2 linked regions of the Aquitalea magnusonii genome follow. The protein of the gene in region 2 binds, or shares a complex with, the protein of the main gene of each other region. Links are inferred from orthologs where the notes say so. Each region holds a gene or a part of one and is shown on either strand. Other genes may lie near its edges.

Region 1 (3,133 bases), 140 kb from region 2 along the record:
CTTCGCTAACAGACTTGCGCACTTTTTTACGTACACGGACAGCTGTGTTTGCTTTAGCCATTTCTGTGTTCCTTTAGTTACTTCTTGCCGGCGATCGCCTTACGCGGTCCCTTGCGGGTACGAGCGTTAGTGCGAGTGCGCTGACCGCGGCACGGCAGGCCACGACGATGGCGCATGCCGCGATAGCAGCCCATGTCCATCAGACGTTTGATGCTCATGGTGATTTCGCGACGCAGGTCACCTTCAACGGTGAACTTAGCCACTTCTTCACGCAGAGTCTCCATCTCAGCCTCAGTCAGATCCTTCACCTTGGTGGAGGGATTCACGCTGGCAGCAACACAAATCTGCTGGGCGCGAGTCTGACCGATGCCGAAAATTGCCTGCAGGCCGATAACGGCATGCGCATGATTGGGGATATTTACCCCTGCAATACGGGCCATACTCTTTCCTTAAGCCTTAAGACCTTGAAAAGTTTGCGATTGTAACACGCAAAGTCAGGTCTAACAAATGTTAGCCTTGCTTTTGCTTGTGACGCGGATCCGTGCAGATCACGCGAACTACGCGATTGCGACGGATGATTTTGCAGTTACGGCAAATCTTCTTTACCGAAGGCTGTACTCGCATGTCAGTTCCTTTCGTTACTCTAAAAGAGCGAGTGCGTTATTTCGCACGGAACACGATACGGGCAGTGGTCTGTCCAGGCGGGATGTTATCCACCCTGACCATGTAAACAAGGTACTTGCCAACATCAGGCAAGGACTGCTTACGCCCAAGTACGACGTGTCCATTCTCAAGTTTGATCCAGCAGTAGGGCGACAGCTCTACTGCCAAATCTCACCCTGCATCTGGAAGGTTTCTTACCTAGCCATATAACCCAGCGAGAACACGTATGTCACCGGCCGAGTGCATTACCCTTGAAGTTAGCCTTCTTGAGCAAACTCTCGTACTGATGAGACAGAACGTAGGACTGTACCTGAGCCATGAAATCCATGGTGACCACTACAATGATCAGCAGTGATGTGCCACCGAAGTAGAACGGTACATTCCACTTCAGGATGAGGAATTCCGGCAACAGACAAACCAGCGTAATGTAAATTGCACCGATCAGTGTCAGCCGCAGAATGATCTTCTCGATGTAACGGGAAGTCTGCTCACCTGGACGGATACCTGGGATGAACGCACCACTCTTCTTCAGGTTATCTGCCGTCTCTTTCGGATTGAAAACAAGCGCGGTGTAGAAGTAACAGAAGAAAATGATGGCCGTTGCATACAGCAGCACATAGATCGGCTGACCCGGATGCAGCTTGTCAGCCACGCCCTTGAGCCAACCCAGGCTTTCATTGTTGCCCAGCCAGCCAAGGATGGTGGCAGGGAACAGGATGATGCTGGATGCAAAAATCGGCGGAATCACCCCTGCCATGTTGAGCTTGAGCGGCATGTGCGTGCTCTGGCCCTGCATGACACGATTACCAACCTGACGCTTGGCGTAGTTGACCAGTACCTTACGCTGACCGCGTTCTGCGAACACGACAACATAGGTCATCAGGGCAACACCGATAAACAGCACGATGGTAAACAGGATGGGCAGCGAGCCTTGACTGGTCAGCGTGAGCGTCTTGCCAATGGCAGCCGGAACACCCGATGCAATACCTGCACAGATGATCAGCGAGATACCGTTGCCGATACCACGCTCGGTAATCTGCTCACCCAGCCACATGAGGAACATGGTGCCGGTTACCAGAGATACCACGGTTGTCAGGTAGAACTCCCACTGGGCAGTCACCACCAGGTTAGGCTGCTTAAACAGCATCACCGCAATACTGAAACTCTGGAAAGAGGCCAGCAAAACGGTTGCATAACGTGTGTACTGAGTTACCTTACGACGTCCCGCGTCGCCTTCCTTCTTCAGCTGCTTCAGGCTCGGAAGAACCTCAGAGGCAAGCTGAAGAATGATGGAAGCCGAGATGTACGGCATGATGCCCAAAGCAAATACCGTAAATCTCGAGAGGGCGCCGCCCGAAAACATGTTGAACATGTCGAGCAGGCCCGTCTGCGACGTGTGGAACAACTTCGCTAGTTCGGCAGGATTGATACCAGGCACCGGAATATGCGCACCAATACGGTAAACAATCAAAGCTCCGATCAAGAACATGATGCGGCGCTTCAAATCACCAAATTTATTGGCATTTCCAACTAGAGAAGTATTCGACACGTAAGTGCGCCTTATTCAATACTGCCGCCGGCAGCTTCGATAGCAGCGCGAGCGCCAGCAGTCGCAGCAATGCCACGCAGCTTAACGGCACGTTCGATCTTGCCGGACAGGACAACCTTGGCTACCAGAGCCTGAGCGTCTACCAGACCAGCTTGCTTCAGTGCCAACAGATCGATTTCGTCAACCGGCAGCAGGTTCAGTTCGGACAGGCGTACTTCTGCATTGAAGCGAGCCGTCAGCGACTTGAAGCCACGTTTCGGCAAGCGACGTTGCAGCGGCATTTGACCGCCTTCAAAACCAACCTTGTGGAAACCACCTGCACGGCTCTTTTGACCCTTGTGGCCACGACCGGAAGTCTTGCCCAGGCCGCTACCAATGCCGCGACCTACACGACGCTTGGCATGCTTGGCGCCGGCACCGGGTTGAATGGTGTTCAGCAGCATCTCTTAGCCCTCGAATTTCAACAGGTAGCTGATCTTGTTGATCATGCCACGGTTTTCAGGGGTATCGAGCACTTCCACAGTCTGGCGGATCTTTTTCAGACCCAGGCCACGGGCGCAAGCCTTGTGGGATTCCAGACGACCGATCAGGCTCTTTACCAGAGTTACCTTAACAGTGTTGGTGTTACTCATGATCAACCCCCAGGATCTCTTCTACGGTCAGACCACGCTTGGCGGCAACCTGAGAAGCGGTGTTAATCTTGTTCAGACCGTCCAGAGTTGCACGAACCACGTTGTACGGGTTAGTGGAACCATGGATCTTGGCCGAAACATTATGTACACCCATTGCATCGAAGATTGCGCGCATCGGGCCACCGGCCTTAACGCCAGTACCTTCCTTAGCCGGCTGGATGAACACGGTGGTAGCACCATGCTTGCCGGTTACGGTGTGATGCAGCGTACCATTACGCAGCGGGATCTT
Region 2 (3,558 bases):
ACGGGTATCGCTTGGGGTCATGATGTTGTCGCTGCCATTGTTATCAATATTTATGAGCTGCAAGGGTAGCAGAGCGGCCCCTGGCCCACCATCTGCTGCACTGCAAAAGGTGCCCGGCTACGTAGCTGCACCTACGCAAAACGCCCTGCGACAAGGCAGGGCGTTTGCTGGTTCATGGCATGGTCAGACCTTGGTCAGACTCAGGCCAGACGGCCGTGGCACTGCTTGTATTTTTTACCGCTGCCGCAGGGACAAGGGTCGTTGCGGCTCACGCGCAGGCCTTGCTCGGCCAGCGCTTCGGGCGACAGCGGGTTGTCTTCATCGTCGTTCTCGCCCAGCGAAGAGCCCGGCTCGGCATGCTGCATTTCGTAGTCGCCATGCTGATGCGGCTCGACTGCGTCCACATCTTCCTGACCGCGAATCTGCACCGTCATCAGCACGTTTACCACGCTGCGCTTGATGCGCTCCAGCATGTCGGCAAACAGCTCAAACGCTTCGCGCTTGTATTCCTGCTTCGGGTTCTTCTGCGCATAGCCGCGCAGGTGAATGCCCTGACGCAGATGGTCCATGGCGGCCAGATGTTCGCGCCAGTGGGTATCCAGCATTTGCAGTACCAGGCTGCGTTCAAACTGGCGCATCACTTGCTCGCCAGCCAGATCCACCTTGGCCTGATAGGCATCGGCAGCCTGCTGGATGATGCGGGCCTTGATGTCCGGAATGTCCAGTGTGGATTCGGCCTTGATCCAGTCGGCCACCGGGGCGGCCAGCTGGAATTCGGCTTCCAGGGTTTTCTCCAGGCCCACCAGGTCCCACTGCTCTTCCATGGATTCCGGCGGCAGGTGCAGGTCGACCAGGTCGGACAGCACACCTTCACGCATGTTGATCACCACGGCGCTGACGTCTTCATCCTGCAGGATGTCGTTGCGCTGCTGGTAGATCACCTTGCGCTGGTCATTGGCCACGTCATCGTATTCCAGCAATTGCTTGCGGATGTCGAAGTTGCGGCCTTCCACCTTGCGCTGGGCGTTTTCGATGGAACGCGATACCCACGGGTGTTCGATGGCTTCGCCGTCCGGCATTTTCAGGCGGTCCATGATGGCGGCCACGCGGTCGGAGGCAAAAATGCGCAGCAGCGGGTCTTCCAGGCTCAGGTAGAAGCGGGAGGAACCCGGATCGCCCTGACGGCCGGAACGGCCACGCAACTGGTTGTCGATACGGCGCGATTCATGACGCTCGGTACCGATGATGTGCAGGCCGCCTGCGGCCAGCACCGCGTCGTGACGCAGCTTCCACTCGGCGCGGATGGCTTCGATGCGGGCGTTCTGCTCGTCTTCAGACAGGCTGTCGTCCTTCTGTACCGCGCGGATTTCCGGTTCCGGATTGCCACCCAGCACGATGTCGGTACCACGACCGGCCATATTGGTGGCCACGGTGATCACGCCCGGACGACCGGCCTGCACCACGATGTCGGCTTCACGCGCATGTTCCTTGGCGTTCAGCACATTGTGCGGCAGCTTGGCCTGCTTGAGCAGCTCGGCAATCAGCTCGGAGTTTTCGATGCTGGTGGTACCCACCAGCACCGGCTGGCCACGCTCGTGGCAGTCCTTGATGTCGGCCAGGATGGCGTCGTACTTCTCGCGGGAAGAACGATATACCTTGTCCTGCGCGTCCTTGCGCTGCATCGGACGGTTGGTGGGGATCACCACCGTTTCCAGGCCGTAGATGCTCTGGAATTCGTAGGCTTCAGTGTCGGCGGTGCCGGTCATGCCGGACAGCTTGCCGTACAGGCGGAAGTAGTTCTGGAAGGTAATGGACGCCAGGGTCTGGTTTTCGCGGTTGATTTCCACGCCTTCCTTGGCTTCCACCGCCTGGTGCAGGCCTTCGGACCAACGACGGCCTGCCATCAGGCGGCCGGTGAATTCATCCACGATCACCACTTCACCATCCTGCACCACGTAGTGCTGGTCCAGATGGAAGAGCGAATGGGCGCGCAAGGCGGCCATCAGGTGGTGCATCAGGGTGATGTTGGTGGCGGAATACAGGCTGTCGCCTTCCTTCAGCATGCCCAGTTGTACCAGGATGTCTTCGCAGTGTTCGTGACCGGCTTCGGACAACAGCACGCTATGGGCTTTTTCATCCACCCAGTAGTCACCCTCGCCGTCCTCGGTTTCCTGGCGCTTGAGCAGCGGCGGTACCGCGTTCATGCGCTGGTACATGTCGATATTGTCTTCGGCCGGGCCGGAGATGATCAGCGGGGTACGCGCTTCGTCAATCAGGATGGAGTCCACTTCGTCGACCACGGCAAAGGCCAGCTTGCGCTGCACCTTCTCGCCGGTGGTGAACACCATGTTGTCGCGCAGGTAGTCAAAACCGAATTCGTTATTGGTGCCGTAAGTGATGTCGCAGGCATAGGCGGCTTGCTTGTCATCATGCGCCATCTGCGACAGGTTCACGCCCACGGTCAGGCCGAGGAAGTTGTACAGGCGGCCCATGATGCCGGCGTCACGGCTGGCCAGGTAGTCGTTGACGGTGATGACATGCACGCCGTTGCCGGTCAGTGCATTCAGGTATACCGGCAGGGTGCCCACCAGGGTTTTACCTTCACCGGTACGCATTTCGGCAATCTTGCCATGGTGCAGCACCATGCCGCCGATCAGCTGCACATCGAAGTGGCGCATGCCCAGCACGCGGCGCGAGGCCTCGCGGCAGACGGCAAAGGCCTCCGGCAGGATACTGTCCAGCGTTGCGCCCTCAGCGAGGCGCTTTTTGAACTCGGCGGTTTTTCCCGCCAAAGCCTCGTCGGACAGCGCTTTCATGCCATCTTCGAGGGCATTGATGCGCGCCACTTCCTGACGATACTGCTTCAGCAGACGGTCGTTGCGGCTGCCAAATACTTTCTTGAGTAGCGAGGAAATCATGTATTCCAATCCAGAGGCCCGGACGGGCCGACAAAACAAAATAGGCGAAAGTGTAGCACATCCGCGAGACTAGGTTATGGGGGCGAGCTTGCGCTGAATCAAGCCATGGCAGCCAAATTTGTCGCCAGCGCACAGCACGCATGGCAAGCTGCCATGCGTGCCGCCACCAGGCAAGCGGGCCGGTGCCGGCAGCCGCCACCACGGCAAATTGCCTATGCAGCCAGTGCTGGCATTAATTACTTGCAAATCGCGAGCTTGCGGGTATTTTTCAGCAAATGATGTCGTTACATAATCCATACAAAAAACTGTCAGATTTCATCAAAATTTGATGTTTGCCTTGTTATCATTCGTGCGCGTTTGCAGAGCCAGTTTGATGTTTGCCCACGGCCCGCCGTGACATAACAAAAGATGGTGCTCATCTGATGAAGAAGCGGAACGGGGCCTGCACTGTTCCGCCAGGTTAACCACACCAATCGGAGAGGCCTGATGACTAGCGTTATCCGTCCGTTTATTCCCGCCACCGCCCGTCGGCTGCTGCCCAATCGCTGGGATCTGATCGCTTTCCCGCTGATTTTGGGTTTTCTATTGTTTGCCACCACCGGTATCCAAGGTACCTGGGCCCCGATCAGCGCCCTGCAGA

The links.
Region 1: the proteins of secA (region 2) and secY are in contact, whole or in part, in a crystal structure (PDB 3DIN), measured with the Thermotoga maritima proteins. The link is inferred for Aquitalea magnusonii from one-to-one orthologs. Residues at the interface, in WP_004082002.1 of Thermotoga maritima: Glu261, Ala262, Arg263, Lys300, Ala301, Arg302, Thr303, Ile304, Ile305, Leu323, Tyr324, Asp325, Pro326, Val329, Ser330, Tyr333, Ile336, Lys340, Phe345, Val349, Glu363, Phe364, Tyr374, Ser375, Gly376, Gly377, Glu393, Ile395, Thr482, Ser483; in WP_004081795.1 of Thermotoga maritima: Glu108, Gly109, Glu110, Glu111, Ala236, Glu237, Arg238, Arg239, Ile240, Thr241, Ile242, Gln243, Tyr244, Ala245, Arg246, Arg247, Val248, Thr249, Gly250, Arg251, Arg252, Val253, Tyr254, Gly256, Ala257, Ser258, Thr259, Tyr260, Leu261, Pro262.

The regions. Positions count from the first base shown.
Region 1 is NZ_AP018823.1:4,691,635-4,694,767, reverse strand. The notes cover bases 53-2,866. They hold secY (preprotein translocase subunit SecY), read right to left. Parts: upstream 2,213-2,866; coding sequence 893-2,212; downstream 53-892. Other genes in these bases: rpsE (30S ribosomal protein S5), read right to left, coding at 2,837-2,866; rpmD (50S ribosomal protein L30), read right to left, coding at 2,659-2,844; rplO (50S ribosomal protein L15), read right to left, coding at 2,224-2,655; rpmJ (50S ribosomal protein L36), read right to left, coding at 511-624; rpsM (30S ribosomal protein S13), read right to left, coding at 78-440. In the rest of the region: more of rpsK, read right to left, coding at 1-52; more of rpsE, read right to left, coding at 2,867-3,133. UniProt on the Escherichia coli protein: The central subunit of the protein translocation channel SecYEG. Consists of two halves formed by TMs 1-5 and 6-10.
Region 2 is NZ_AP018823.1:4,552,299-4,555,856, reverse strand. Bases 1-3,239 are described here. They hold secA (preprotein translocase subunit SecA), read right to left. Parts: upstream 2,919-3,239; coding sequence 201-2,918; downstream 1-200. Other genes in these bases: DLM_RS21355 (Maf family protein), read right to left, coding at 1-21. Also shown: DLM_RS21345 (ABC transporter permease), read left to right, coding at 3,405-3,558. UniProt on the Escherichia coli protein: Required for protein export, interacts with the SecYEG preprotein conducting channel.